Regions from separate parts of the Lysinibacillus sp. fkY74-1 genome, predicted to be linked through region 1. Evidence: riboswitches for the same ligand, from Rfam matches in the RefSeq annotation. Region 1 holds a riboswitch; each other region holds the start of a gene.
What was found. Region 1 has a riboswitch for thiamine pyrophosphate ahead of ACE1MS_RS12000 (ABC transporter substrate-binding protein). Riboswitches for the same ligand answer to the same signal wherever they lie in the genome.

Region 1 (7,986 bases):
ACAGGCTGGCAAAATGGACTAGCTATCGCAGGTGACTATTTATCGGCAGCCTCTTTCTTAGGGATTGCAGGTGCAGTAGCACTATTTGGATTTGACGGATTCTTCTTCTCTATTGGTTATTTAGTCGCTTACTTAGTGGTATTATACATCGTTGCTGAGCCATTACGTAACCTTGGAAAGTTCACTTTAGCTGACATGATTACAGCGCGTTTCAATAATGCGAAAGTACGTGGAACAGCTGCTTTAAGCACTATTACCATTGTTTTATTCTACATGATTGCACAACTAGTTGGTGCAGGAGCACTTATTCAATTACTTTTAGGTATCGACTACTGGGTAGCTGTATTGATCGTAGGTTTCATGATGACAACTTACGTATTATTCGGTGGTATGACAGCGACTTCATGGGTTCAGATTATTAAAGCTTGTCTTTTAATGCTAGGTACAGTGATTATCTCATTCTTAGTATTAAAAGAGTTTGGCTTCAGTATTGCAACAATGTTCAAAGAAATGTCTACAGTGACTGATAATGGTGCTGCTTATTTAAATCCTGGTCTAAAATATACAGAGGGACTTGACACAATTTCAATGTTAATTGCATTAGTATTAGGTACTGCTGGTCTTCCACATATCTTAATGCGTTTCTTTACAGTAAAAGATGCAAAAACAGCTCGTTCATCTGTTATTTGGGCAACTTGGATTGTAGGTATATTCTACGTTTTAACCATTTTCTTAGGTTTCGGTGCAGCAGCATTCGTTGGAAAAGAAGATATTATTGCGGCTAACGCTGCAGGTAATATGGCAGCCCCTCTTCTTGCAGAAGCACTAGGAGGCGACATTCTATTCTCATTCGTTTGTGCGGTAGCATTCGCAACAATTTTAGCGGTAGTAGCAGGCCTTGTACTTTCAGGTGCCTCTGCCCTATCACATGATATTTATGGTCAAATCATTAAAAAGGGTAAAGTTACTGAAAAAGAGCAAGTTCTTGCAGCTCGTATTGGCTCGATTACAATCGCTGTAATATCTATTCTATTAGCTCTTGGTGCACAAACATTAAACGTTGCATTCTTAGTATCTTTAGCATTCTGTATTGCAGGTTCCGCTAACCTTCCAGTTATTATTTACACAATTTATTGGAAACGCTTTAATACAGCTGGTGCTGTTACAGCGATGTTAACAGGCTTAATCTCTGCATTAGTATTAGTAGCTATGTCACCAAACGTATGGAATCCAGTTGAAGGCAAGGCGATTTTTGTTGGTGATCCGTTAATTATGTTAACGAACCCTGCCTTAATCTCTGTACCGCTTGGTTTCCTTGGTGGTTTCATCGGCACATTACTTTCTAAAGAAACTGATGATGCAAAATATCGTGAAGTTGACGTTAAAGCAAACACAGGTATTTCTGTACAGGACGTATCTCACTAAATCGATTTCATAAACCTCGTAAGTTCTTTCTTACGAGGTTTTACTTTTTCATTCATTTTCGTTACTATAATTGTTAAAAGGAGGGAATGAAAATGGCTCAATCTAGGGCGAAAAAGAAGCGGATGCATATAAAAAGAACTGCTGGCAAGGATGTAGAGAAAAATCGCCAATCCAATTCCTTCAGCACACATGAACGCACCACCAAAACAAAAACAGAGAAATTGATGCATGATTTTACTAAACATAAAAAGCAGTATACGGATAACTAATTGATATCCTATACTGCTTTTATTATTGTAGAAAACATAAGTGGCAATTGCCACGTTACCTTAAAGTCGATAAAAGTTTTTTGTATTCTGAGTGATAATTTTAGCCGCTTGCTGAATAGACAATCCCTTGATGGCTGCAATCACCTCAATCGTCGAATGCATCATCCACGGAGACGTTGGTTTATTTGTAAAAGGTCCCTCAAACGACCATGGGCCATCTGTTTCTACCATCATTAAGTCAATCGGGTAGATTTGAATTAGCTGTTGAATTTCCTCTTCATACAAGGCATCAGGCGTAATAGAGATAAAATAACCTCGCCGAATCATGCGTTTCATGACTGCCTCGTCCCCTTTAAACCAATGGAAATGAGCCTGACAAAGCTGATGCTTTTCTAGCAAATCGCACACGATGCTAGCATCCTCATATACAGCATGCAACACAATCGGTTTGCCCAATTCCTTAGCAAATACGATAAATCGTTCCAATAAAGCTTCATATGGACGAACATCCAAGGCTTGTTCTTGCCTTAAATAATAGGGTAAACCGACCTCACCAACCGCTACCATGTTATCACGATGCGCGCGAATCCAATCAAATAAAGCCTTCTCTTCTATTTCATCCAGTAAAGGCTGTTCAGGATGAAACCCAAAAGCCGCCTTCACCTTGGGATAGACCTTCGCTAAATGCAACGTCTTTTGACAGGAGGACAACTGCATACTTACCGCAATTAATGCCTCTACTTCTGCCAATAATGAAGGTATTTCCACGTCCTTATATTGATCTAAATGAATATGGGCATCAATCAACATTCAAATCCCCCTTTTCTTCCTGTAAATACGTGAATAACTGTTGCTTCAAGGCTGTGAATGTGGCAGAATGACGAATTTCTTCTTTGCGGGGGCGCTCAAATGGCACAATCATTTCTTTTTTCACTGTTGCAGGCCGTTTCGATAAAACAATTATACGATCGGCTAAAAAGAGGGCCTCTTCAATACTATGTGTGACGAATAATATAGATTTTTTATGCTCTTCCCAAATGGACAGGAGCCATGCCTGCATTTCCAGTCTTGTAAATTCATCAAGCGCAGAAAATGGTTCATCTAGACATAAAATAGGTTTATCACTGACAATGGCACGGATAAAAGACACACGTTGTTGCATCCCTCCCGAGAGCTCGTATGGGTAAGCTTGACTAAAGGAAGCAAGCCCCACCTTTTCAAGCCAACCTTTTGCACGTTCAACATTTGGATTTTGCTGTAATTCCTCGACAATTGTTACATTCTCTAAAATAGTACGCCAAGGAAGTAAACAAGGCTGCTGTGGCATATAGCCAATTGCTCCTCTTTTTTGCTGAATCTCCTCTCCATTTAATAAAATCGTCCCTTGATCAACCAAAGAGACCCCACCAATTAATTGAAAAAGGGTACTCTTACCACTGCCAGATGGTCCTACTATGGCCACAAACTCACCATCCTTGACATCAAAGGAAACATGGTCAAGTACATGTAGACTGTCAAACGATTTAGCGATGTTTTGAATGCTGAGCATGATAACCTCTCCCCTTTACCATTAATTTTTCAAGCAAGCGGATACTACTAAACAACAATAAGCTTAGCAAGACAATCGCAAAAATGGCGACAAACACTCGATCTGTACGGAAGGAAGATTGTGCTAAGGTCATGTATACGCCTATTCCCTTTTTTGCACCAAGCCATTCCGCAATAACTGCTCCCATTACACTATAGGTAGCAGCAATTTTTATGCCCGAGAAAATTGCCGGATAGGCATGTGGCCATTCTAATTTCCAAAACGTTTGGGCCTTCGTTGCTCCAATCATTTCGAAGTAATGCTTTAACTCGGGTGCTGTTTGACGAAAACCGTCCATTGCCGCAATGACAATAGGGAAAAAGCATACTAGACAAATAATGATGAGCTTTGGTAATAAGCCAAAGCCAAACCAAATAATAAGTAACGGCGCCAATACAAGAATGGGTATATTTTGCGACATAATGAGAATCGGATAAAATAACGACCGAATGAAAGTAAAACGATGCAAAACAATCGCCACGGTTAGACCACAGCCAACCCCAATAGCAAGTCCAAGTAAAGCTAATTCCACAGTAGCCAGAGCATGTGGCAGAAACGTTTGATATGATTGAAAGCCTTCCTTTAAGATTATGCTTGGTGCTGGTAGGAGCCAGGGAGGAACATCAGCGATATGCACAACCAGCTCCCATATGAATAAGAGGAAGGCGATAAACATTATCGTCCTTCCCTTTTGTAATGCCCGTTTCATGACTGATATTTCTCCGTTAATGTAGCCATGGTAATCCCATTTGGTTGATATAAAATTTTTACTTGTGTAATGACATTAATGGCTCCTAGCTCGACCATCTTAACATTCATTTTTTCAATGATTTGAAGAAGCGTTGTAAGCTCACCTTCCATTGTTGTTTCAAGGGGATGAACCTCGTAGTTCACACCAGATGCATCAATAACCGCAATGGCCGCATCCACATAAGGAATGACATCCTCGTATTTCTCTGTCTTCGGAATGATTTGGACACTGATTAATGAATTTGCCATGTTAATTGGCCTCCTTTTTCGGTAGGAACTCATTCGTAAACGCCTGTTTAGCATCAAATTCGCCCTCTAACACTTTGTTACTCGACATCCATTTAGCATAGTTTTCCCACACAGAAAGCTTTTGCTCCCCCCATTGATTAGCGTCATCCTGATACTTATCAGCCAACCACTCTTGACTTTTATGCACTAACTCCTTATCTAAGTCTGGTGCCGCTTCTAGTAAAATATCAGCCGCTTCATTCGGATGCTCGATGGCATATTCATAGCCCTTCGATGCAGCCGCAACAAAAGCTTTGACGCTGTCTGGATTGTTTTGAATCATTTTTTCATTGGTTGCTAAAACAGGTGTATAGTAATCTAACTGATCACTATAGTCCGTTAAATACAGCATATTAATTTTTTCCCCACGAAGCTCTGCCTCAATACCTGTCCATGCATAATAAATCCAAGCAAAGTCGATGTCCTTTTTCATCATCGTAAAGAAATCTAAATCTCCCGCATTGACAATGTCTAATTTATTAATATCAGCGTTTTCTTTTTGCATTAATGATTGTAATACCGCTTGTTCGAGAGGTGCTCCCCAGCCCCCATATGTTTTTCCTTCAAAGTCCTTTGGAGAGGTAATACCCTTTGACGCTACAGAAGCAAATCCAGATGTATTATGCTGGATGATGGCCGCTATCGAGACAAGTGGCACATCCTGAACACGAGCCTGTGTAATGCCCTCCTGATAACTCACGCCAAATTCTGCCTTACCAGAAGCTACGAGCTGATCGGCTCCTGCCTCTCCTGGCATTATAATATCAACATCTAAGCCTACTTCTTCAAAATAACCGAGCTTTTTCGCAACATACAATCCTGTATGATTCGTATTCGGTGTCCAATCGAGTACCACTGATACCTTTTTCTTTGTATCAGCAGACTGCTTGTCCTCCTTGTCGCTACAGCCTACTAACGTCAATAGAGTAGCTAATAGGATAAATAACCATTTTTTCATGCTAGGTCCTCCCAGTTTGTAATATGAAAGTGTTCATGAATGAATGTTGTCACCAGAAGAAAGCGTATTATACGGTTGGTAAGATATTGCTTAGAAAATAAAAAAACGCCTAGGATTCCTCCCAGACGTATTGCAATCAATCTCCAAAACATTTGCTTTTTTGAATAGATGTTCCCTACGCTGGTACGAGCCAAATCAGGTTCAAAGGGTCAGTGTCTATCGGACACAATCTCAGCTAGCCATAACTAGCCCCCCTACATTCTTTCGCTATGAACTTTTCGATGTTTATTATACCCATAGTTGATCTTAAATGACAAGATGCTAATTTTGGATAGTTGTGCCACTATAAACAAATAGCCCAGCTCTACTTATAGAGACTGGGCATGATGTTAGCTTGTTTTTTGTTCTTTTTTGGCCGTTAAAACATGTGAGATGGCTCCATCTGTTGCAATGTCCACTTTAAATGAACCATTAGAATGGCGATCAGCGCGCGTCAATGCATGGACATCGATAACCTCTTGTATGCCTTTTTCAGTTTCAATCACAACCTGCTCATCGTCTGTTGCTTGAATAACAGCGACAATTCGATGAGGATTTGCTTTTAATTCTGTAAGGACTTTAAGTCCACGCTTGGCACGACTTGCTATTTCTACCTCTGCGACATTCATTTTCTTTACAGCCCCTCGTTGTGTCACAATAACGACATATTGTGTTTCATCTGGCTGTAGGACATTGACCCCGACTAAAGCTTCTCCATCTTTTAGCGTAATACCTTTAACACCGCCCGTTTTCACTCCAGTAACTGGTAGTTCTTCAATAGGGAAACGAATGGCATAGGCCGTATCAGTTGTTAAGAGCAGTTCCGCATCATCAGTTATAAACGATGCATAAATCATTGCATCGCCCGCTTTAACATTCATTGTTTTAATTGGCTTCGAATAACGCGTCACAGCATAATCTGCTAATGGCGAACGTTTAATTTGGCCATCTTTCGTAGCAGTTAAAATATACATATTTGGCTGTTCAAATGTTTCAAAGCCATAGACTGCAATAATCGACTCATCTTCACTTGTTGGCACAATACTTGAAATATGCTGTCCAAGGTCCTTCCAGCGAATATCAGGTAATTCATGAACAGGCTGATAAATATAATTCCCTCTATTTGTAAATAACAATAGATGATGTTGTGTATTTAAGTTTGCTTCATACAATAAGTAATCGGAATCTTTCATCGCAAAATCTTGACCGTTGGAGGCGGCATGGGATCGTGTAGATGTACGTTTAATATAGCCATCTTTCGTGACAGTCACTACAACCTCTTCACTTGGAACAAGGACATCTAATGTAATTTTAATTTCTTCTATTTCTTGTTCAATTTTCGAGCGACGTGGCTCTGTGAAACGTTTTTTAATATCTAGCAATTCTTGTTTAATGACGCGTACAAGCTTGGCCTCGCTTTGTAAAATTCCTTCTAGCTTGGCAATCAATTTGTTTAAGTCATCCTGTTCTTGACGGAGTTCTGTAATATCGGTATTCGTTAAACGATATAATTGCAGGCTCACAATCGCCTCTGCCTGTACCTCAGTAAAATCGAACTTCGCCTGTAAATTGAGCTTGGCGTCCTTCTTATCGTTAGATGAACGAATCGTAGCAATAACCTCGTCTAGAATAGATAGGGCTTTAATTAAGCCATCCACGATATGGGAGCGATCCTTTGCCTTTTGTAAATCATATATAGAACGATTTGTGACCACTTCTTTTTGGTGAGTAATATAGGAATCCAGCAATAATGGTAATGTCATCATCGTTGGACGACGATTATGAATGGCAATCATATTAAAATTGTAAGCTACTTGTAAATCTGTTGTTTTAAATAGGTACTGTAGAATCCCCTGTCCAGGAACATCCTTTTTCAGCTCGATAACGACACGTAACCCTGTACGATCTGATTCATCACGAATTTCAGCAATCCCTTCAAGGCGTTTATCTACACGTTGCTCATCAATTTTTTTCACAAGATTCGCTTTATTCACATCGTATGGTAATTCGGTAACGACAATTTGCTCTTTTCCGCCCTTGATAGGTTCGACCACAGCTTGTGCACGGACAATAATTTTACCGCGCCCTGTTTCATATGCCTTTTTAATGCCGTCTACACCTTGAATAATTCCGCCTGTAGGGAAATCAGGACCCTTGATAACTGTCATCAATTCATCCACTGTCACAGTAGGCTTGTCTAAGCGCATCAAAACAGCATCCAGCACTTCATCTAATGCATGCGGTGGAATATCTGTTGCATAACCCGCAGATATCCCTGTAGAGCCGTTTACTAATAAATTAGGGAAACGAGCTGGTAAAACAGTTGGTTCCATATCCTGGTCATCGAAGTTTGGCACGAATTCAACCGTTTTCTTCCCAATATCTCGTAACATTTCACCAGCAATTGCAGAAAGTCTTGCCTCCGTATAACGCATGGCTGCTGGTGGATCTCCATCAACCGAACCGTTATTCCCATGCATTTCTATAAGCATATGGCGAGCTTTCCAATCCTGACTCATACGAACCATCGCCTCATAGACTGAGCTATCTCCGTGCGGATGGTAATTACCGATTACATTTCCGACTGTCTTAGCCGATTTACGAAACGGTTTCTCATGTGTATTACCTTCCGTAAACATTGCATATAAAATACGACGCTGTACTGGTTT
Region 2 (7,986 bases), 1.5 Mb from region 1:
ATTAAATAAAGCAATAGACACCTTAATCGATTTACAAGATTCTGGCCGAATGATTGGCGTCATCTCCCATGTGCCTGAATTAAAATCCGCGATGCCAGCAGTTTTACATGTCGAAAAAACATTAAACGGACATAGTCAAACACACTTTGAAATAAAATAAAGGAAGGTGTATTTCCGGCTTAAGGAAATACACCTTCCTTTCATTTTTTCCGAGGACTGACTGTAGAAGTTGTCCCTTTTTTTGCTGCCATCACTTTTTTTACAATCGGTATAACAATCGGCGCTAATTTAACAGCGGTTTTTACTACCTTTGATACTTTCATTAAAAACACAGCCCCTTTTTTAATTACTTCTACCTGTTTATTCTAAAAGTAAAACATTAGCGGATAACTCGAACGGCTTGAATAATATTCCATATTACGATTCCGAGCGAGACAATTCCGTAAATGGCGAACGAAATGAACCAAACGATCATTACTGTACTATTACTTGAAGTGGGATCTAAACTAAAGGTAGAAAACACAAAGACAATGAAAAATAATATACCAAATACAAAAGGAATTAAATGAGACACTAGTGCGCGAATGGAATGTCTTTTGATATCAGCATCTTTCGAAACGAAATAAACAATCAATGGTACGATGAAAGGAGCAAAGAAAATACTGAGATAGCTGAAGGCAGATAAAATTTTTTGGTTCTCCATAGTTGTACCTCCTTTTTTAATATTTACGCATGGAAATCAGCAAAGTTTCAAAAATTAAGTATGGAAGAGGTTGTAATCATTCCATGCTTTGCGTACAATGTAATTATTCAAAGTAAATTCAGATGTAACGACCACAAGGGGAGCTGATGATGTCAGCTGAGACTGGGCACGTAATGCCTTTACTCTTTGAACCTGTAAGCTAGCACTTACGTAGGGATGTGGATAGAAACCGACACTTGTACGATGTGAGGCTCTGTCCTGGCATCGTTTTTTCATTCTTGAAAATAATAAGATGTCAGAGAGAATCAAATCAGCGCTTTTCTATTCCTGCTCTTGTATCCTACATCGGAACAAAGGAGAGAATATGTATGGACAAAAAAAGACTATTAATGTTAGTGGAGATTGCAATATTTGCAGCAATTGGCCTTGTGCTGGATCAGGTCTCGTTTAAAGTATGGGCACAAGGTGGCTCTGTTAGTCTTGTCATGGTACCAATTATGTTAATTGCTATTCGCTGGGGCTTAGTAGCTGGCCTAACAACAGGCTTACTTGTAGGTGTTATGCAAACCATGTTTGGCGCTTATATTGTACACTGGCTTCAAGGGTTACTAGATTATGGCGTCGCTTTCACAGTTGTAGGATTAGCAGCCATTGTGCGCAGACCTTTACTAGAGGCAGCAAGTCAACTAAACAAAACAAAAATGGCACTTTATATTATTTTAGGTACTGTGTTTGCAGGCTTCTTGCGTTATGTAGCACATACTACTGCTGGGGCTGTATTTTTTGCGGAGTATGCCGGCGATCAAAATGCATGGATTTATTCGATTATTTATAATGGTACATATATGCTTCCTGCTACAGTATTAACAGCCATTGTGGGAGTGTTATTATTCACAGCGGCTCCACAACTTATGCAACGTAAAGCATAATGCCATCCCCCTTCATGTTGGTGAAGGGGTTTTTTATATAGTTATAAGAGAATAGCGCTTTTTGCACTTTGCCAAGGAGGCACGCATACAATATTTAAAGCGTTTAGCGTTATACGTATAAAAAGTTATGTTATATTAAAGAGTAGATATTAGATGAAAGGGACGTTATACATGATTGTAAAAACGCAAGAAGAGATTGAAGCTTTTAAAAAAATTGGACGCATTTGTGCGGAGATCCGTGAAACAATGAAGGCTGCTACAAAACCAGGTGTCACAACACTTGAACTAGATGAAATTGCCGGTCGAATGTTTGCTGAGGCAGGTGCAATTTCTGGACCAAAAGGAGAATATGACTTCCCAGGATATACTTGTATTAGTGTCAACGAGGAAGTAGCGCACGGTATCCCAGGTAAACGTGTTATTCAGGAGGGAGATATCGTTAATATCGATGTTTCAGGCTCTTTAGATGGCTACTTTGCCGACACAGGTATTTCTTTTGTAGTCGGTGATGGCTATGAAGATAAAGAAAAACTATGTCGTGTTGCCAAAGATGCTTTTGATCGTGCAATGACAAAGGTAAAGGCTGGCTCTAAATTAAATCAAATTGGCAAGGCGGTAGAGCGCGAGGCGAATGCTAATGGCTTAACAGTTATCATGAATTTAACAGGCCATGGTTTAGGTCGTTCTTTACATGATGAGCCAAATCACATTTTAAATTATTATGATGCATGGGACTCTACGATTATGAAAGAAGGTATGGTTCTTGCAGTTGAGCCATTTATCTCTGCAAAAGCAGAGCATATAGTAGAAGCTGGTGATGGTTGGACATTCATAACACCCGATAAGTCTCTTGTTGCTCAAATTGAGCATTCAGTGATTGTTACAAAAGATAAACCAATTATCCTCACTTCATTAGACGAAGACTAGGATGACACAAAAAATCCTGCTCACCAAATTACTTTTGGTAGGCAGGATTTTTTTTAATGAATAAAATGCCAACAAAGAGTACACCACATAAAAATAACGCAGCGGTTGTTACGAGTAGCTCATCAAAACCATTATGTAAAGCGATTCCTATATAAGCCCATATAAAAACACTTGGATACATGATATCAAAGTGATGAAAGCGGATATGTAGCGCAATGACTCCACCTAATGTCAGTAAAATAACTGCCCAAAGAGGAGTACTTAGACCAAAACCGTTCCAACCATAAGCTGTTAACGTAAAGCTAATATTTGTGATGAAAATAAATGTCATCCATGCTAAATAAATGGCGAAAGGAATACGACCCGACAGTGATTTGTCATGAAGTGGATACGTATTGTACAACATAAATAGATACAAGACTAAGAGTAGGGTAATGCCGAGAGAAACAATAAATAATTCATGATGCCATACGTATATCATTAATGCTTGTAAAATATTTATGCAACTAAAGAGCGCAGACTGTTTCATAGATGTCTTTTTGATGTTCATCACTAACCAATAACCGATGAATAAATAAATGACAATCCAAATTAAATGACTTCCATCAACAGGTGCAAATACCACCGAAAAACGATTAGAAATTTCTAAAGAAGACTGACCGTTAAGTTTCATGAAAAAGGATGAAAAGGTTAGGATGAGTGAGACAATATACGAAATTGTCATCAATAAAAACCGAGGCATGCTTTCCTCTCCCTTCGTGTTAAATTGTATAGGGAAAAGACAAATAAGTATAGTACTGTCACTCATTTTATTATAACGGAAACTTCCATCAATGTATCGTGTTGTTTGCTAATACTATCTACAATTTACCATCTCAATAGGCATCCATTTATTTCTTTAGTACAATAAGAATATATACAAAATAAAGGAGTGAAGCTTTATGACACAAAACTTAAAAAATCTAGACCTATCTATTGAACTAGATAAAAAGATGTATAAAAAGAAATTAAAAGTACTCCAATATGAAATGTTAAATGCCCAACAATTTTTATTAAAAAACAAAATTGGTTTAATTTTAGTGTTTGAAGGTATGGATGCCGCTGGGAAAGGTGGAGCGATAAAACGTTTAATTGAACGTGTCGATCCACGTGGCTATATCGTACACCCAATTTCAGCTCCACAGCCACATGAGCTACGCTATAACTATTTACAACGGTTCTGGAGAAAGCTACCTCAGCATGGGCAAATCGCTGTTTTCGATCGTTCATGGTATGGGCGTGTATTAGTAGAACGTATTGAAGGGTTCGCAACGAAGGAAGAATGGTCTCGTGCCTATGAGGAGATTAATAATTTTGAAAAGATTTTAACTGCGGGGGACTACATAATAATTAAGTTCTGGCTTCATGTTTCAGATGAGGAGCAATTAAAGCGTTTTAAGGAACGAGAACAAAATCCATATAAATCTTGGAAGCTAACAGAAGAGGATTGGCGCAATCGAGAAAAGTCACCACAATATATTGAGGCTGCCAATGAAATGTTTGACAAGACCGATAAGAAAAATGCTCCATGGATTTTAGTAGCTGGAAACGATAAAAAATATGCACGTGTGCAGGTGCTACAAGAAACGCTTGCACATATTGAACGAGAGGCACTGAAACGTGGACTTCATTTAACAAATGTATTAGACAATCCGCTTTTAGAAGATGCTGACTCATCCAGCCTGAACACCTTGAATGAGAAGAAGAAGTAAAAAATAAAATGTAAAATGATGGTGCTATGACATGAAGACATGAGCTGTTTTAGTTGTAGCAGCATCTTTTTTTACATACAATAAGGTAAAACTAGGGATTACTCCTTTAAATTCTATTAGTTAAGAAGGTAGTGAAAATTTCTACCGATATTGATTGGAAGGCTAGTGTGGAGAAATGGTGCTTAAAATTTGGAATTTATTAAGAAAAAAGGGTGGGAATGTGGTAACTATAAAGGGGGAAAAATGCTACATCCGAACATTCCAAGAAAATGATGCACGAAGTTTAACAGGTCTCGTAAGCCGCAATAAATACTTTTGGTCAACATATGAGCCTTTACAAAGACCTGAATACTATACGATCGACGCGCAATATAAAAAAATTCAAGAAAGCTTATATTTAATGGATTCAAAGCGAGAATTTACTTTTGGCATTTTTGAGCATGGTACTAATAACCTAATAGGACATATTGCACTATATGCTGTAAAACGTTTACCCTACTCAAGTGCATTTGTGGGATATGCTATGGATGAAATTTACGTAGGTAAAGGAATTGTTACTGAGGCAGTGAATATGGTAGTCCGCTTTGCATTCGATCAAATTGGGCTACATCGAGTAGAGGCATATGTATCAACCCAAAATAATCCCTCGATGCGTGTTTTAGAGAAGGCGGGCTTTCAACAGGAAGGTCTTTTAAGGAAGCTCCTGTATATTAATGGTCATTGGGTGGATCATTATATGTATGCTCGTTTAGAGGATGAATAAATAAACAAGTGCCTTTCTTTTCAAAGGAAAGCACTTGTTTATTGATTAGCTATAAATCAAGTTAGGATAACTATTGATGGTTACCATCTTCAATTAAATCTAGATGACCTGTATTTGGGTCAATAATTAAACCATGTACAGGAACGTCTTTTACCATTAATGGGTGATTTCGAATCGTGTCGACACTTTTTTTGACACTTGTCGCTACATCACCAAAACCACGTAAAAATTCTTTTAAATCAAAACCAGAATACTCCAGCATTTTGATGGTTTCTGGATTGATACCTCTTTTAACCATTTCACTTAGCATGGCATCAGGATCAACTGCACTCATACCACAGTCATAATGTCCAACCACATAAACTTCATCTGCTTGTAGGCCATAGACAGCAACTAATAAACTACGCATTACAGCACCGAAAGGATGGCTCACTAATGCACCGGCACTTTTCACAATTTTTACATCGCCATTACGGAGATTCATCGCTTTTGGTAAAAGCTCTACAAGACGAGTATCCATACAAGATAAAACAACAATACGTTTATCAGGATATTTTGTAGTGATGAATGGTTCATATTTTTTCTCTTGTACAAACTCTTTGTTAAACCCTAAAATATCTTGTAACATTGTCATGAAAATTGCTCCCTTCCTTACAAAAAATATTTTAGAGCAAAACTTTAATTATGCAAACAATAAAGACTTTTTTCAGACAATTTTTACAATAAAGAAGCAAACTTCGTACACTTTAGCAGCTTAATAACGTTGAAACTATAAAAAAACAGCTACTTTTACAGTAGCTGTTTTTTTACTTAAAATTTTTCGTTTGGCTTTGGATCTACAGTTACTGAAGACTTGCTATCTAAACCTACTTGTAGGTAGTGGATGAAGAATCCAGTTGAAATTAATAAAACTGCTGAAAAGCCAAGAACAGTTGTAATGAACATTTTTAGAGCTCCTCTCTACTTAAATGATCTACTAATTACCCTAAACTAATTATACAATAGGATACTAGGAAAATCTAAGGATAATTTATGACATCCATAACATACTAGACTAGAATACTATTAGTAAGAATGGATTATTTAAAATGCCCAATTTCCATCACGGAATATTGGTTCTTTTTGATTATCGTGGGTAATGCCATCAATATTCATTTTATTCGATCCAATCATAAAGTCTACATGTGTTAAGCTTTGGTTTATGCCATGAGCAGCTAACTCATCAGAAGACATGTCTTTACCACCTTCAATACAAAAAGCATAAGCACTACCAATGGCTAAATGATTTGAGGCATTTTCATCAAATAACGTATTGTAGAATAACAAATTCGATTGGGAAATAGGGGAATGATGAGGCACTAATGCTATTTCACCAAGATAATGCGCCCCCTCGTCTGTTTCAATAAGAGAAGCTAAAATTTCTTGACCTTCCTCAGCTTTTACATCGATAATACGGCCATCTTTAAACGTTAATGTGAAATTGTTAATAATATTGCCACCATAGCTTAACGGTTTAGTGCTGGATACAAACCCATTTATGCCTGTTTTTAAAGGTGCAGTAAAAATTTCTTCAGTAGGTATATTCGCCATAAATGTTTGACCTTGTTCGTTGACACTACTACCGCCTGTCCAGATGTGATGTGCAGGTAACTCGATGGTTAAATCTGTACCTGGAGCCGTGTAGTGAAGCGACTTATACTGTTTGCTGTTTAAATATTCCGCTTTGTCGTGTAATTCTTTGTCGTGAGCTAACCAAGCTTCCACTGAATGTTCAAGATCAATACGCGTCGCTGCAAAGATAGCTTCCCATAGGGCATCCATTTGTTGATCCTCTGGTAAATCAGGAAAAACCTTTGCTGCCCATGCTTTAGATGGAGCAGCGATAACTGACCAACTAAATTTATCAGACTGTAGCAACTGATAATAGTTCGCTAATGCTTGGCCTGATGCTTTTTGGAACGCCATAATTCTGTCACGCTCAATACCTTTTAGTAAATCTGGGTTTTGTGAACTAATGCTTAGGAAAGCAGCACCATTTTCAGCCAGCCACTCACGTTCTTGAACTTTCCATGGTGGGAAGAAATCAAATGAGTCTTTCGGTGCTCCTTCATAGCGAGCACGAACAAGTTCATCGTCAGATAAATCGACAAATACTTGTTTTGCACCATTTTTATAGGCTAATTTAGTAATAATTTGAGCTAATTTTAAGTTATCAGTCGAACAGCTTATATAAAGATATTGATCTTTTTGGATATTTACTCCTACTTTTATTGCTAATTCGGCATATTTTAGTAATTTTGTGTTAAATGATAATAACAAATTCATATCCCCCTTTGAAATAAGACAGTTTAGTGTAAGATTCTTAATTCAATATAATCAAAAATGGTCGAAATGTGAATAAAAAGCATTAATTACATCGAAAAATAATTAAAATACATTTATACTAGCATTATATATTTAAAATATGGAAAATTAGACGAAATTAACAGTAGATAGTAGATTTGGAGGTTCTAGAATGGATAAGTCGTCGATCATAGGGTTAATAATTGCGTTTATAGCGCTGTTAACAGGGATGGTAATGAAGGGTGTAAGTTTAACAGCATTTTATAACCCAGCAGCTATCCTAATTATCATCTTTGGTACTATTTCTGCAGTAACAATTGCCTTTCCAATGCAAGAGTTAAAGCGTGTACCAAAGCTATTTAAGATTCTTTTTAAAGAAACTAAATTAGCAAATGATATTGAAATTATTAAGATGTTTTCGCAATGGGCTGACTTAGCTCGTCGTGAAGGGCTATTAGCACTTGAAAGTAAAGCATCAGAAATTGAAGATCCATTTTTGAAAAATGGTCTTACATTAGCAATTGATGGACAAAATGCAGACTACATCCGTGATGTATTAACAGAGGAAGT
Region 3 (7,986 bases), 960 kb from region 1:
CTGCATGTGTTAAAGTAACAACTCCTGCTGGTGTCATCGCTACACGATTTTCATTGTTTTTAATTTCCTTTGGAATACCAATTTTCATAGTTCCCTATCCCCTTCCATTACGTAAAAAATCAGCATCATTTATGTAATTAAAAATAGATGCACCCCTTGCAATTCCATATTACCAAACAAATAAAAAAAAAGCTTTAATTAAAGTAAATACAAATAAAATTTCTAACATTTCCAAAATACAAAATATTTAAACGGTAATTCCAGCTAATAAATTACTATATTTAAAAAATAAAAAGGAAGCTTATAACAATAGGAACTAGCCATTCCGAAAGCCAAAAATACGTTTGCACGCTGCAAATAGTGGGAATGAAGTAATTATATTTTCTTCATGAAATGCCTTCACTTTTTCATAATTTTTCTTCCGGAAAGTATTTCCTTTAGAAAATCATTTGGTATAATCAACATATACAAATCAGGGAGGTTTTTCAAATGGCTAATCATTATAAAAGCATTGTGGTTGCAGTAGACGGTTCTAAGGAAGCTGAATACGCCTTTCGTAAATCAATTGACGTGGCGAAGCGTAATGAAGGTTCGGTATTAAATTTAGTAAATGTTATTGATACACGTTCATTCGCTGCAATCGAAGCATACGACCGTTCTATTGCAGAACGTGCACAAGCATTCTCTGAAGAACTATTAAATGGTTACAAAAAGCAAGCTGAAGATGAAGGTATCGCAAACGTTAACCTAATCATCGAATATGGTTCTCCAAAAAATATTATTACTAAAGAGCTTTCTAAAATCGTAGACGCAGATCTAATCATTTGTGGTGCCACAGGTCTAAATGCAGTAGAACGTTTCCTAATTGGTTCAGTATCTGAAGCAATTGTACGTTCAGCTAATTGTGACGTTCTTGTAATCCGCACACCTGAAAACTAATCAGCAATACATAAAAAGGTATCCTACAGTAGGATACCTTTTTGAATTCTATGAGCAATTATTTGCCTTCTTTCCACATTTTCACTTTTTCAAAGAATAAGGCAAGTGCTTGTTTATTTTGCATATTTGGTACCTTTGCTAAAAGCACTTCTTTAGGTGATTGACATTCCTTCGATTGCTTTTGCAAAATGACAATGCTCTTTTCTAATGATTTATTAGCAAACATGGAATCAGGTAGCTGAATAATTGCTTGAATCCAAGCGTGCTTTTGAATGTACTTGTGAAGTTGCTTAGACTGCTCTGAATCAAACAGATGTGATGGCGCAAGGAAAAATAAGTAGCCACCATCCTTTGTATAATTCATAGATTGCTCCATAAATAAATGGTGGGCATAGCTCATTCCCTCTGACGAGCACAATTCATACTCAAGGGCAATTTCTTCATTTGGATAATAACCAACAGGTAAATCACAAACAACTGCATCAACTGGATTTGCTAGTAAATCTTGCAAGGCATCCTGTCGATATAAAGAAATTGGCTGCTCTGTTAAATCAGCTGTAGCTGCCGCTAAACGTATAAGTAGCTCATCTACTTCTACACCTGTAGCCTCGACTTTTCCATCTAATAAATTCATAACTGTTAGCAATAAATTTCCCGTACCTACTGCTGGATCCATAATCGATATTTTTTCTTGCTCAAGACGTTCAGCAAAGATTTGCTCAACAAAATAGCCCACTAATAACCCTAACGTATCAGGTGTCATTTGATGGTTTGGTTGAGAGCTTTTACGCATTCCTTTTAGAATGGCAATTTGTATAGCCTTGCGAATATCCTCTTTCGTTGCATCTTTTTGTGAGAAATCAACCTCGCCATCAAGCCATGCCTCTAGCCCATCTAGCAACCCCTCTAACAAAGTTGTATTGTGCTCTTTTTCGATTTTTTCAGCATGCTCATTTAACATACCAAATAATTTCTCGATATTTTCCATAGATAACTTCCTTTCAAGCAGAAAAGAGCCGTGACAAACACTCGTCACAGCCCCTTTGTCTAGTATTATCTTAGCCTAAAAGCAGGCCATTATGCTAGTGCTTTGACAGCTGCAATAGCCGCTTCATAGTTTGGATGATCTGTTGCCTCAGGTACATACTCAACATATGTTACTTTATTGTTTTCATCCACAACAAACACAGCACGTGTCAGAAGACGTAATTCTTGAATATACACGCCATAAGCCTCACCAAATGAAAGGTCGCGGTGATCAGAAACCGTTTGAACCGCATCAATACCTGCTGCCCCACACCAACGTTTTTGAGCGAATGGAAGATCTACAGATACTGTGTAAATCACTACATTATCACCTAAGTTAGCTGCTTCTTCATTGAAACGACGTGTTTGAGCATCACATACACCAGTATCTAATGATGGTACAACACTAAATAAACGAATTTTCCCCTCTGAATCTTTTAATGTTACAGGTGAAAGGTCATTCGCTAATACTGTAAAAGCTGGTGCTAAATCGCCCACCTTTACTTCATTACCTACTAGTGTCACTGGACCATTTTTAAATGTTACTTGTGCCATATAAACGCCTCCTAATCATCATATGTACATAATATTACTAAATGAAGGGAATTAATTGCAACTAAGATAGCTTACTTTATTCAAAGTGTTAGCTAGCAATAGAAAAGACTGTCTCATCGTTTGAGACAGTCTCTTGTTTATTGTTCATTTTTTTCTTCTAGTTTTTCTAGCTCAGGTTTTCCCTCTTGTTCAATAGAAGCTATCTTTTCATCTTTTTTCTCTATAGAAAGTGGCACTAAATTCTTTTCAATATAGACTTTCTCATGCACCACTGTTGTATCGGCGAAATAGTCATGCAGCCCTTGATTGTCTGGTAAAATAACTACCAAAATATAAAGAGGCATCACAATATTATTAATAATACGCCCAATCCATTCACGGAATAATACATCTGACCAAGTAAGGTTACCATGCTTTAATGAAATGACACGTAATCCAAATACCATCTTCCCTAGCGTTTGACCAAAGAATTTTGTCATAAGGACAAAATAACTATAATAAAGAACCGCTGAAATAATGGAGATTGGAGCATACCAAACTGATTCTGATAAGGACCAATCCATTAAATAAAAGATAGGATTAAAGAGTATTCCAACTACAGCAGACACAATAAACCCATCCAATAAAAATGCCCACAATCGAATCCAAAAGCCTGCTGTTTTTAATGTGTAGTTTTTTTGCCTTGCTAAATCTTCCGTGCCATTGTTAAAAAAGTTATTTTCCATTGAGGGTGAACCTTGCATAACAACTTCATTGTTTGTCATTGAACTCCCTCCTTAGTATTCCCCGTATAAATACATCATTTTAGGTGCATTGTAATCTGTCATAATTTTCATTAGCATTTTTTCCTCTGCTGAAGGACCGAACATGGAGCCAATTTTCATCCCAACATATGATTGCCATCCGCCCATATCATAAGCATATTCAAATAATACAGCATCTTCTAGTCCAAAATCGGCGCGTAAGGCTGCAATGGCAGCTTCTTCGTCGCCAATTTCATCGACTAAACCAGCTTCAAGTGCTTTTGTACCACCAAGAATACGGCCATCCGCCACTTTCTTCACATCGGCTTCTGACATATTACGTCCTTGTTCAACGATATCCACAAATTCTTCATATGTTTCATTGATCATATCCTGCATCATTGCACGTTCCTCTGGTGTCACATCACGCATTGGACTTAGCATATCCTTATGCTCACCAGATTTAAACGTTTCGAATTTGACACCGACTTTTTCAGCCAATGCTTGATAATTAATAGATTGCATGATAACACCAATTGAGCCTGTTATTGTATCACGATGTGCAAATATTTTGTCTGCTGGAGCTGAAATATAATAACCACCAGATGCTGCCATTGAATCCATTGATACATAAATTGGAATTTGTCTTTCTTCTTTAATTTTTAACAGCTTTTTATAAATTTCAGCAGATTCTTTTACCCCTCCACCAGGAGAGTTAACACTTAAAACAATTCCTTCAATCGTATCATCGTACAAAATACTATCCAATTGTTCTAGGAAAAATTGATGATCATATGCAACAGGCTGCCATAGTGAACTTGAGCCAATATCTTGGATCGTGCCATCCACCTTTAAATAGGCAATCCTTTTATCAAAATTATCCCCTTCGATTACATTTTCATATACATCTAAGTTATTTCCTGCCATTAAACTATCAAAATTACCTAGGAAATCTGCTTTAAATAGCGCAAAAATGGTATTAATCCCCAATGAAAACAGTAAAAGAACACCTGCTACTATTAATGCAACCCACCTTTTAACATTCATCTCTTTCCGCCTCCTTATGACGTAATACGTATGACTTGCTCATTAGTTTCATTTTTTTGCAATAATATGCAATTAGTTTTATTCTATTTATTTCCTCATAATACCTTACCTAAAATTACAAAAAAAATCAAAGTTCATTTCTTTGATGAACTCTGATTTTCGACATTATTTCCTAGGAAATGATTATTGTATACATTTTTTTATTTCTTGTTGCCTTAATTCGACACGTCTAATTTTACCAGATGCAGTTTTGGGTAACTCTGTAACAAATTCAATAGCACGTGGATATTTATAAGGTGCTGTTAATGATTTCACATGATTTTGAAGGGTTTGAATAAGCCCTTGATCACCATTAACACCATACTGCAGGATAATAAATGCTTTAACGATGTTCCCGCGAACTCTATCAGGGCTTGCAATGACAGCAACCTCTTTCACAGTCGGATGCTTCATCAACGCATCCTCCACTTCAAAGGGTCCAATTGTGTAACCTGAGGAAATAATGACATCATCCCCGCGTCCTTCAAACCAAAAGTAGCCGTCCGCATCTTTATAAGCTCGATCCCCTGTTATATACCAATCACCACGAAATTGTAAATTTGTACGTTCTGGATCATTTAAATATCTTTTAAAGAGTGCAGGTGTTTCTCGATGAACGGCAATATCACCTACTTCTCCTATAGCTACTGGCTCACCAAAATCGTCTATAATTTCAACGGTGTTGCCAGGGGTAGGCTTCCCCATCGAACCAACTCTTGCCTCCATACCTACCATAGTCCCTACCAGTAAGGTATTTTCTGTTTGACCATAACCATCTCGCACCTGTAGATGAAAAGTATCCGCGAATTTTTTTATAACTTCACTGTTCAAGGGCTCACCTGCTGAAACAGCTTGTCGAATTGAACTGATATCATACTCCTGTAAATTGTCAAGTGCTGCCATAAAACGATATTCAGTCGGTGTACAACATAAGATATTCATTTTAAATTTTTCAAGCAATGTTAAATAGGTTGCCGCATCAAACTTTCCTTTATAGACAAAAGCAGTGGCACCACTGCCTAAAATGGCGAGAAACGGGCTCCAAATCCATTTTTGCCATCCTGGTGCTGCGGTTGCCCATACAATATCATTTTCTTGTACTCCTAGCCAATGAGGAGCTGTTGTCCGTAAATGTGCATAGCCCCAGCTATGCGTATGCACTGCAGCTTTCGGATTTCCTGTTGTGCCACTTGTATAAGCTAAAAATGCATGGTCTGTACTTTTTGTTGGTGTAGAACTTATGTAAGTTGTTGGTTGCTTTCGCATTATGTCTAACAATGGCTGCCATGGCTCATGAGCATTTCCAATAACAAATAGCTGCACCTCTTGTAAATTTTCTACTTGATCAAATTGCTGAATGTAAGGCTCAAAGGCCACAATTGCTTTAGCATCGGCATGATGAATACGATACTCAATATCTTTTGTTCTTAGCATTTCAGAGCTTGGAATGATTGTTAAACCCGCTTTTAATGCAGCAATATAGACAATGTATGCTTCTACTGAGCGTGGTACCATCACTAAAATGACATCACCTTTAGTTAATCCATTTTTTGTAAATACATGTGCCGCCTGATTCGCTCTTTCAAGTAAATGTGCGTAGGTGATAAATTGTACATCAGAATGCTCTTCATAAATTATCAATGCATTTTTAGTTGAATCCTTAGCATATTTTTCAAATTCATCAGTTATGTTATACCATTCTGGTGCTACTAATTCTTGTCTTTTCATGGCAAATGCCCCCTTTTGATAAGACACATTATACTCCTTTCTTAGAATTTTCAATGGTTTACACTTGATTTGAGTAAAGTCATGACAACTATCATACTTACCTATATGGCATCAGTCACGTTTTGCTGATAGGAAAACTTGCTATTGAATACATATGAAAAGTATGGTACATTTTGGTCAACTAAAAGCAAGATTGCAGGGGGACTCATAAAGAGTTGAGAAGGTAAAACCTGACCCTTTGAACCTGTTAGTTAATACTGACGTAGGGAGCAATGAACATCTTTTTTTCAGATGAAAGGCTCTTTTTCGTGCATTTTTACACAAAAGAGCCTTTTTTTGCGTGCTTACGTCCACCCATGAAGGAGGACTAAAATGATTTTTCAAACGATTCGTCAACAACAACCGCTTATACACTGTATAACTAATTATGTTGTGGCTAATTTCCAAGCAAATGGCTTATTGGCATTAGGAGCCTCTCCTGTCATGGCTGATGACAGCCATGAGGTAGAAGAAATGGTCGCCATTGCAGAAGCTCTTTTAATCAATATTGGTACACTGAATGATCGAACAAAGGAAGCGATGCTGTTAGCAGGAAAAAAGGCAAATACCCTTGGTATTCCTGTTATATTAGATCCAGTTGGCGCAGGTGCCACAGTTTATCGCAAGGAAACCGTACACCAATTACTTACAGACATACAATTTGCGGTCATACGCTGTAACAAGGGAGAACTTGCGGCATTAGTGAATGTGGAATGGCAACAAAAAGGTGTTGATAGTGGTGATGGATTTATTGACATAGAAACAGAAGCAACATTATTGGCTCAACGCTACAACTGTATAGTCATTGTTACAGGCGAACATGATTTTATGACAGACGGTGTGCAGAGCCAATGGATAACTGGTGGAAATTCACAAATGACAGAAGTCACTGGTACAGGCTGTTTACTTAGTGCTATATGTGGAGCCGCATACTCTTCAGGAGAAGATCCATACAGTCAATTAGTGGAAACCCTCACTTACTACAAAAAAGCAGCTGAGCTAGCATCAGCCTTTACAGAGGATATCGGGGATATTCAAATTGCTTTGCTAAATGCCCTTCATCGTCTTTCAAAGGAGGGTGAGGCTTCATGCATATTGTAACGACAATTGCAGGCTCAGATAGTGGTGGTGGCGCTGGTATTCAGGCTGATTTAAAAACATTCCAGGAATTAGGGGTTTTCGGTACCTCAGTTATTACAGCTTTAACTGCTCAAAACACACGAGGTGTAACAGGGGTTTTCCCAATTGAAGTTAATTTTGTTGAAAAACAATTTCATGCATTACTAGAAGATTTTTCGATTGCTGCGATTAAAACGGGGATGCTTTATTCCTCGGATATTATTCAGACAATCGCACACATTTTACAGGATTTAAAAATCCCACTAATTGTTGATCCAGTTATGATTGCAAAAGGTGGAGAAAACTTATTGCAGCAAGAGGCTATTGAAGCCATGCGCATTTCTTTACTACCACTTGCTACAATTGTGACACCAAATATACCAGAAGCAGAGGCACTTACTGGAAGAAAAATAAATCAATTCTCTGATATGGAGGAGGTCGCTCAATGCTTTTTCCAACTAGGTGTTCACTGTGTCATCATTAAAGGTGGGCATCTCCCCAATTCGTTATATGCGATTGATTATGTATTTATAAAAAATGACAAATATTTTTCCATGCAGTCTCCTCGTATTCCAACGAAAAACACACATGGTACAGGTTGTACATTTTCAGCAGCTCTCACTGCTTTTATTGCTCAAGGTTTGACAATTGAAAAAGCTGTTATTGAAGCTAAAAAATTTATACAATTAGCTATTATGCATGATTTAGCCATTGGTAATGGTCATGGCCCTACAAATCATTTTGCTTATCG
Region 4 (7,986 bases), 1.6 Mb from region 1:
ATCTTTTTCATTTTTACAAGATGAAACGAAGCCTCCATTTCGTCGCAAGGGCGCCATGTATCGCCGAGCATTTTTACAAATAGTAACAGATATAGAGGAAGCGAGTTATTCGAATCCTTTTGCACAGGGTGCCTTAAAGGCTTTACCAAAGGATAGTACAGTGTTATTTATTGTTACAGATGGTCTAGAGTCAATTGAAGAATGGGAGCAACTTTTAAAAAGGCTACCACGCTATGCTGGCGATGTACGTATACTACAAATAGTGACGGAAGAAGAACTATCACCAAATTATTCAGGGGATGTGCGTCTTCTTGATCGTGAAACAGGTAATGAAGTCAATGTGACAATGTCCACTAAAGTACTAGAAACCTATCATGCAAGACGTTTATTACATGAAGAAGAGTTTGAAGCTATTTGTCGTCGTTTCGGCATTCGAAAATTACAATTGAAGGTGGAAGATGGTTTGCAACAGGCAATCTTTCAGCAATTATTAAAAGCACATTGGATTAGGTGAGGTGAGCCGTATTGGGCTTTAGTCAAATTATGTTTAGCTGGACGGCCATCATCCCGGTCATTGTCCTACTCTATTATTTCTTTCGAAAAAAATATACAGATCAGCCGGTCTCTTCAACACTTTTCTGGTCTGAGATTATGCAGGAAACACGGGTATCTCCTTATTTAAAGCATTTGCAAAAGAATGCCCTACTTTATTTACAGTTACTAGCATTGTTGCTTCTTGTGTTGGCACTCATGAATCCCTATGTGAAAAAATCAACGATTGTTGGTGAGCAAACTATATTTATTGTGGATACTTCTGCAACAATGTTAGCTGGTAAGGGGCAATCTACCTTTGACACACATAAACAGGAAATGCTGACGCTTATAGATGAATTAAATGGGAGACCAGTCACGTTAATTACGACTGGTTCAGCACCAAAAGCGATTTTGCAGCAAGAGACAAATGTTAAAGAAATCGAAAAAGGTATTAAAGACTTACAAGTAACCTATGAAACGGCAGAAATGGATAAGGCGCTAGATGTGGCACAAGCATTTGTAGGAGATACACCGACTTCCATCTATGTATTTACAGATGCACTCGATAAAAAACAACTACCTATGAATAAGGACTCCGTTAAATGGCTAGTAAGAGGTGCTGTGAAGGACTTAACAAATATTGCTATTACTCGATTTGCTGCAACAACAGATGGACAGGCTACAATGGCGCTTGTGCAGCTTCATAATGATACAGACAACGAGCAAAAGGTCACACTAGCATTACTAAATGAAGAGGGTAAAGAGTTAGTAGCTGAGAATATCGCTGTTCCTCCAAAGGAAGCGATAACAAAAACCTTCAAGGAGTTACCTGTAGAAAAATCGATGACAGCGATTATTGATGCGCAAGATGATTATGACGTAGATAATCAACAAACGGTTTTACTACAAACGGCTACTTCAAAAATTGTGGTTGATCAGGGCATGCATCAATTGATTCAAAAAGGATTTCAATCCGTAAGTACGGGTGTGAAAATCGTTCCGCCTTTACAAGTAGTAGACAATCAGGATGCCACGGTGATCACTAATCAAGCTGAATTGCTGGAAAAGATGGTCAAACCTCTTGTGTTATTTGGCCGTGATGATGCTGAAAAGGTAGAGGTAAGTGGCATAGTAAGTACTAAAAGTGATGCTTTATTTGCTTTTAGTGAGCTCAAAGATGTTTATGTTAGCGCCTTGTATCCTGGATTTACAAATTATGAAACTATCGCTACTGTTGGAGAAAAGCCGTTTATACAGCGCTCTCCTAAAGGGGATATCGTCGTCTTAGCAGATATTGCAGATACGGATTGGCCACTACACCCATCATTCCCGTTATTCTTATGGAGTACTGAACAGCAGTTATCAGAATCCATTGGTTCACTCGGTATTTTCACACCAAATGAACAAAGAGCAGTAGCTTTAGCGCAGGAAGACTGGAGCGTATATTCACAAGAAGATGAATTTCTATCATTGGTTACGGATGGTATGCTAACTGCGCCAACAAAACCTGGCATCTATTTTGTGCGTTCTAATAATGAAGAAAAACATTTTATTGTACAATTGCAGGCGCAAGAACGTGTTATTGAGCAAGGAACAAGCTATACATTAGGGGATATTTCTGATAACGGAAAGGCTGAGATTTCGAAGGCTTCTTTTGTCCCTTGGCTAATTCTTATTATTTTAGTTTTACTTGTTTTAGAGTGGGAGGTGCAACGACGTCGTGGATTTACGAATTGATATGCCATTCATATTGTTGCTATTACTTCCATTACTCATCTATTTTGGTTGGACCTATTGGCGAGAACGACAGCGACTAAAAAAGAGTCATGCTTTCGTACTTATGATTCGCATGCTAGCGGTAGGCTGTTTAGTTTTCGCATTGGCAGGGCCGTATCTTTTATTACCTATAAAAGAAGAACAAATCGTGTATCTAGTTGACCGCTCAGCTTCCATGAATGGGACTGAAGATGAGATGGTACAGTTTATACAGGATAGTTTACAATCGAAAAAAGATGAACAGCTTGCAGGGCTGTATTCATTCTCATCAACATTACAAACAGAAGCCATTATGACTAAAACATTAAAGGAAGTACCAAAGTTTACGGAAATAAAGGCTACTGATCAAACGAATATAGAACAAAGCCTGCAACTTGCCACAGGTATTATAGATCCGAAAAAAGCAACACGCCTTGTGCTATTAACAGATGGCAATGAGACAAAGGGAAGTGCTTTAGATTTCGCCACGAAGTTTAAAGGCTCCAATATTAGTGTGGATGTTGTGCCCTTCAGTCAGCCTGTTGTGAATGATGTTTCATTAAAAAGCTTTGTGTCCCCACAAGTTGCCTATGTAGGTGAGCAACAACAACTGGTAACAGAAGTGCATGCAACAACAGCTGGACAAGGCGAGCTATTATTATATGAAAATGATGAACTGATTCATCGTGAGGGAGTCGAGCTAGCCGAAGGAACGAATATGTTTACCTATAAACATGCAGCGACTGGTGAAGGGCTGGTGAAATATGAAGCTGTTGTTCAAGTAGGACAGGACGCAATATTTGAAAACAATAAATTAACAAGTGTCACAATGGTACAAAGCGAACCACATTTACTCATTGTGAATGGCTATGAAACAGCTTCACCAATAGCGTCGGCACTTGGTCAGCAATCAATAGGCTATGATGTAAAATCACCTGAAAGCTTGCCAAATGAACTCTCCAGTTATTTGCAATATAATGCCATTATTTTTGATAATGTACCGGGACATTTAGTCGGTGAGGCAAAAATGAGTGTGATAGAGCAAGCAGTCAAAAACTTTGGTGTTGGTTTTGCAATGGTGGGTGGAGAAAATAGCTTTGGTTTAGGTGGTTATTTTAAAACACCAATTGAAACTTTATTACCTGTTGAAATGGAGATAAAGGGGAAAGAACAATTACCTTCGCTAGGACTTGTCATTGTGTTAGACCGTTCTGGCAGTATGTCAGGATCCAAGCTAGAGCTTGCAAAGGAAGCGGCTGCACGATCAGTTGAAATGCTACGTGATGAAGATACATTAGGATTTATAGCATTTGATGATCGTCCTTGGGAAATTATAGAGACTGGACCTTTGAATAATAAAGAAGAGGCAGTGGATACCATTTTATCCGTTACACCAGGAGGCGGAACAGAAATCTATGGTTCACTGGCAAAAGCATATGAAAACCTAGCAGATATGAAACTGCAACGTAAGCATATTATTCTTTTAACGGATGGACAATCGCAGCCAGGAAATTATGACGATTTAATTGAACAAGGAAAAGATAACGGAATAACCTTATCGACAGTAGCTATTGGTCAAGACGCGGATGCAAACTTATTGGAAGCTCTGAGTGAGATGGGGAGTGGACGCTTCTACAATGTTATCGATGAGCAAACTATTCCGTCCATTTTATCTCGTGAAACGGCCATGATTTCCCGTACGTACATTGAAGATAATCCATTCTATCCTGTACTGTATAATGCAGGGGGATGGAATACGCTATTTGCCAATGGCGTTCCACAAATGAATGCTTATATTGGAACAACCGCAAAGCAGGGTGCTACCGTCGTGGCTGAAAGCGAAAAGGAAGATCCAGTATTAGCACAATGGCAATACGGTCTTGGCAAAACATTCGCATTTACTTCTGATTCAACAGGAAAGTGGTCAGGAGACTGGGCAAGATGGCAGGACTGGGGCACATTTTGGCAAACGCTTATTTCGCAAATGCTCCCAAGTTATAATGACGTTGCCTACGATGTAAGAGTAGAATCAGATGGATCCTTTATGATTACAGACCCTACAAATGAAGCAGCATTTTTAGATATTGTGGCTGTTAATGAAGCGGGTGAAGAGCTAGACACACAGCTTGAAACTATATCAGCCTCTCAGGTGCGAGCTGTGGTACAAGCTGAGCCGGGGTTAATCTTCTTCCGTATCGCTGATGAAAAGGAAACGATTTATCAGGCGGGATTAAGTGTTCCTTACAGCGCTGAATATGAACTTCTTCCTGTTAATGATAAATTAATAGAAGAAATAACCGAACAAACAGGTGGTGCTGTTTTAAAAGAACCACAAGAAGTGTTCCGTGACTTTACAAAGCAAGGGGCGGATCGTCAAAACATTGCCACATGGCTTCTCCTTGCAGGTATGCTCTTATTCTTTATTGATATAACAATAAGGCGCTTTGGCTGGAATTTCCTAACGAAGTCGAAGAAAAAGGAGCAACTGGTAGAGGATCTCCCTGTACAAGCAGAAGACACGAATGTAGCACAACTATTAAAGGGTATGAAAAAACGCCAATAATTTAGTTTAGATGAAAGCAGTGCGAATTTCGCACTGCTTTTTGTACATTCATGGAAAAAGAAATCCTGCTACGACACTATTTAATAAAGAGAGTAGGATTAAAATATCTTACTAGCACCGTTTTTCGCAAACTGCTAGCTACTAAAATGCCTAAAATTGCTCCAATTGTACTTGATATTAAAAAGGCAGGCATAAAAAACAAGGCTGCTACGGAAGTTCCCATTAGTACCTTTGCATAGGGCACTGCTACAAGTGATGCTAGAAGACCAGTGCCAATCACTTCACCCAAACCAGCAAACCAAATTTTACCGCTATATTTATAGGCAAGCCCTGCGCATAATGCACCAATAATACTACCAGGAATGGCTAAAAGAGAGCCTGTCCCTGTAAGGATTCGAATAATGGCCGTAACAAAGGCAACTACAACTGTAGATACGGGTCCAAGTATAATGGCTCCTATTACGTTAATAGCGTGCTGCACCGGATAAGCACGAGCAATCCCAGTTGGAATGGAGATAAAAGTAGAACCTGCAATAGCAATCGCTACTAATAAAGCCATAATTGTTAATTTTCTAATAGACATGTTAGGTGTACTCCTTTTCATTTTAGCCACTAGGAAAATGAAAAAAGCCGCTTCCTTCAAACGACAGGAAGCGGCCTTGCTTATACACTGAAAATAGCAAGAAGCGCCACTTCCCTCCGCTAGTATGAACTAGATCAGGTTCGAAGGGTCCGTATATAACCATATACGTCTCAGCCTTTAGAAGACTCCCCTAGTGGTAAGTATTTTTCTATTTTTTAGAAGTGTAACATACTTCAATAAATAGTCAATAAGAGTTACCTATTAATGTGAATCTGGATGCATAAGCTGAGGCGCCTTTTTCAATGTCCAAATCAGGGCAAGGAAGAAGCAAGCTAATAAGATAATGGCACCAAAAATATAAGGACTGTTCATATTCCAGTCAAATAAAAAACCAGCCAAAGCGGGTCCAATCATATTTCCTAGACTCATATAGGCATTATTCAAGCCGGCTGCGAATCCTTGCTCTTTTTCTGCAAGTTTTGATATGAGAGTATTAACAGCTGGACGAATCAACGTTGTCGCCGTAGAGAAGATGGTTGCAACAACTAATATTAGTGCAAAACCAGAAACAAATAATATTAAGAAAATAGCAACGGCCGCAATAAATAAATTGACCAAAACTACTTTCATTTCACCAAACCGTTTAAAGAGTGGCGTAATAATAAACATTTGTACAATTACCCCAAACGCACCACCAACAACTAAAATGATGGCAATATCGCCAGGTGAGTAATTAAATTTCTCTGTCACAAATAGTGATAAGGTCGTTTGGAAGTTAGCAATCCCAAATGAGAATACCATCATAATAATTAACATAACAAAATAAGGCATATGTACAGAGCGAGCCATCTGTTTTACCAGATTATCTTGCTTTTGTCTATTTTGCGCAGTATTTGGCTTTGTAGATGGTAATAAAAAGTAAGATAAAATAGCCGCTAAAATGGCGGCAGCTCCCGCCATGAAAAATGGAAAATGTAAGCTAACCTTTGCAAGGAAACCACCAATTCCAGGGCCAATCATAAAGCCGAAAGACATAGCAGCTCCTAACAAACTCATTCCTTTTCCGCGTTCTTCATAAGTTGTCACGTCTGCTACAAAAGCCATAATAGGAGGTGCTACAAATGCAGAGCCAAGGCCACCTAAAAAACGTGCTAAAAAGAGCATCCATACATCTGTAGAAAGGCCAAAACCGATTTGTGCAAGTCCTGTTAGTATAAGACCGAAAATAATTAAATTTTTCCGCCCATACTGGTCCGAAAGATTCCCAGCAATTGGAGAAAATACGAATTGTGCTAAGGCGAACGTTGCAATAAGCATGCCTAGAACTTGTCCTGCTGCTCCAAATATTCTTAAATATTCAGGCATTACAGGAATAATAATTCCAATACTCCCCATTGCGATAAACATGTTAAACATTAAAATATACAAAGCCGCCTTATTGGACTTCTGCTGGGTCATCGACAAGCCCCCCTTTTTGTAATCAAATATAGTACAGTCTATCATAAAGAATTATGGCTGGCTAATAGTTGAGATTGCTGTAACTGGTTCGATATGTAGAATGATTTTCCAGAAAAGCTTTTATCTCATAAAAATTCGGGGTGTGGAGTGAGGAGAGAGAATTGCTTTTTCTAGAGACTTGAAGTAGGGAGAGTAAAAAACTAGTGAAAATAAATAATTGCGTTTGCCATGAGAAAGCTTACCTATAACCGTGTAGATGAAAGTTAAAGATGAAGTTATAATGCGCAGGTGTCGTACGACGTAGATTCAAGGTCTTTTTATGGATAAAGAAAAACTAAAGATTGCTGGCATCTTGAAAAAATTGATGATACCTAGACGAAGTGGGATTGTATGATCGACAACTGGTTACTAGTAGAATTTCTTTCTAAATATAGCGATACAAATGAATGCTTAAATAAAAAAGGCGAATTGGTTTGTAGACCAATTCGCTCTTATAAATTATCGAATACTCATTTTAAATTCTAAAAACAGTTCATTATATTTTCCTAAGTAATCTGGACCTAAGTTTTTGTATACCTCTAAGGTATCACGTTGGTCCTCAGATGGGTAGTAGCGTTCATCTGAAACTACTTCTGGGTCCATTAAGTCCATCGCAGCAATATTTGGCGTTGAATAGCCAACATAATCGGCATTTTGAGCACCGGATTCTGCACTTAGCATAAAATTGATGAAGGCATGTGCACCATCAATATTTTTCGATGTTTTGGGAATAACCATATTATCGAACCATAGATTGGAGCCCTCTTCAGGAACAGCAAAGTCCAACTCTTCATTTTCAAACATCATGTCTGCTGCCTGACCAGACCAAGTGAGGGCTACTGTTGCTTCATTATTAATCATTAATGGTGTAATTTCATCCCCAATGATCGCTTTTACGTTGGGCGCAAGTGTAATCAATTTGTCAGTTGCTTCCCGTAGTTCATTGTTATCCAATGAATTCAAGGAGTGTCCAAGACTATTTAACCCCATCCCAATCACTTCACGGGCACCGTCTACTAAAAATACTTTTCTTTTTAATGAAGGATCCCATAAA

Region 2: another riboswitch for thiamine pyrophosphate. It lies ahead of thiT (energy-coupled thiamine transporter ThiT); the one in region 1 lies ahead of ACE1MS_RS12000 (ABC transporter substrate-binding protein).
Region 3: another riboswitch for thiamine pyrophosphate. It lies ahead of thiM (hydroxyethylthiazole kinase); the one in region 1 lies ahead of ACE1MS_RS12000 (ABC transporter substrate-binding protein).
Region 4: another riboswitch for thiamine pyrophosphate. It lies ahead of thiW (energy coupling factor transporter S component ThiW); the one in region 1 lies ahead of ACE1MS_RS12000 (ABC transporter substrate-binding protein).

The regions. Positions count from the first base shown of each region.
Region 1 is NZ_CP170173.1:2,465,944-2,473,929, forward strand. It holds gene ACE1MS_RS11970 (solute symporter family protein) at 1-1,425, shown strand, start outside; gene ACE1MS_RS11975 (hypothetical protein) at 1,518-1,694, shown strand; gene ACE1MS_RS11980 (TatD family hydrolase) at 1,755-2,504, opposite strand; gene ACE1MS_RS11985 (ABC transporter ATP-binding protein) at 2,494-3,243, opposite strand; gene ACE1MS_RS11990 (ABC transporter permease) at 3,218-3,991, opposite strand; gene ACE1MS_RS11995 (thiamine-binding protein) at 3,988-4,281, opposite strand; gene ACE1MS_RS12000 (ABC transporter substrate-binding protein) at 4,283-5,278, opposite strand; TPP riboswitch at 5,434-5,544, opposite strand; gene parC (DNA topoisomerase IV subunit A) at 5,668-7,986, opposite strand, start outside.
Region 2 is NZ_CP170173.1:3,918,215-3,926,200, reverse strand. It holds gene ACE1MS_RS19495 (SbcC/MukB-like Walker B domain-containing protein) at 1-160, shown strand, start outside; gene ACE1MS_RS19490 (hypothetical protein) at 201-323, opposite strand; gene ACE1MS_RS19485 (DUF4870 domain-containing protein) at 380-703, opposite strand; TPP riboswitch at 830-937, shown strand; gene thiT (energy-coupled thiamine transporter ThiT) at 1,072-1,632, shown strand; gene map (type I methionyl aminopeptidase) at 1,804-2,559, shown strand; gene ACE1MS_RS19470 (hypothetical protein) at 2,588-3,301, opposite strand; gene ACE1MS_RS19465 (polyphosphate kinase 2 family protein) at 3,501-4,310, shown strand; gene ACE1MS_RS19460 (GNAT family N-acetyltransferase) at 4,486-5,073, shown strand; gene ACE1MS_RS19455 (beta-class carbonic anhydrase) at 5,144-5,707, opposite strand; gene ACE1MS_RS19450 (hypothetical protein) at 5,884-6,018, opposite strand; gene ACE1MS_RS19445 (aminopeptidase) at 6,157-7,398, opposite strand; gene motA (flagellar motor stator protein MotA) at 7,589-7,986, shown strand, end outside.
Region 3 is NZ_CP170173.1:3,426,257-3,434,242, forward strand. It holds gene ald (alanine dehydrogenase) at 1-88, opposite strand, end outside; gene ACE1MS_RS16825 (universal stress protein) at 490-939, shown strand; gene ACE1MS_RS16830 (class I SAM-dependent methyltransferase) at 998-1,927, opposite strand; gene tpx (thiol peroxidase) at 2,017-2,520, opposite strand; gene ACE1MS_RS16840 (RDD family protein) at 2,658-3,284, opposite strand; gene sppA (signal peptide peptidase SppA) at 3,297-4,310, opposite strand; gene mbcS (acyl-CoA synthetase MbcS) at 4,494-6,077, opposite strand; TPP riboswitch at 6,265-6,363, shown strand; gene thiM (hydroxyethylthiazole kinase) at 6,450-7,217, shown strand; gene thiD (bifunctional hydroxymethylpyrimidine kinase/phosphomethylpyrimidine kinase) at 7,205-7,986, shown strand, end outside.
Region 4 is NZ_CP170173.1:825,735-833,720, forward strand. It holds gene ACE1MS_RS03800 (DUF58 domain-containing protein) at 1-514, shown strand, start outside; gene ACE1MS_RS03805 (vWA domain-containing protein) at 526-2,271, shown strand; gene ACE1MS_RS03810 (VWA domain-containing protein) at 2,255-4,852, shown strand; gene thiW (energy coupling factor transporter S component ThiW) at 4,929-5,435, opposite strand; TPP riboswitch at 5,530-5,637, opposite strand; gene ACE1MS_RS03820 (MFS transporter) at 5,697-6,893, opposite strand; gene ACE1MS_RS03825 (ABC transporter substrate-binding protein) at 7,392-7,986, opposite strand, start outside.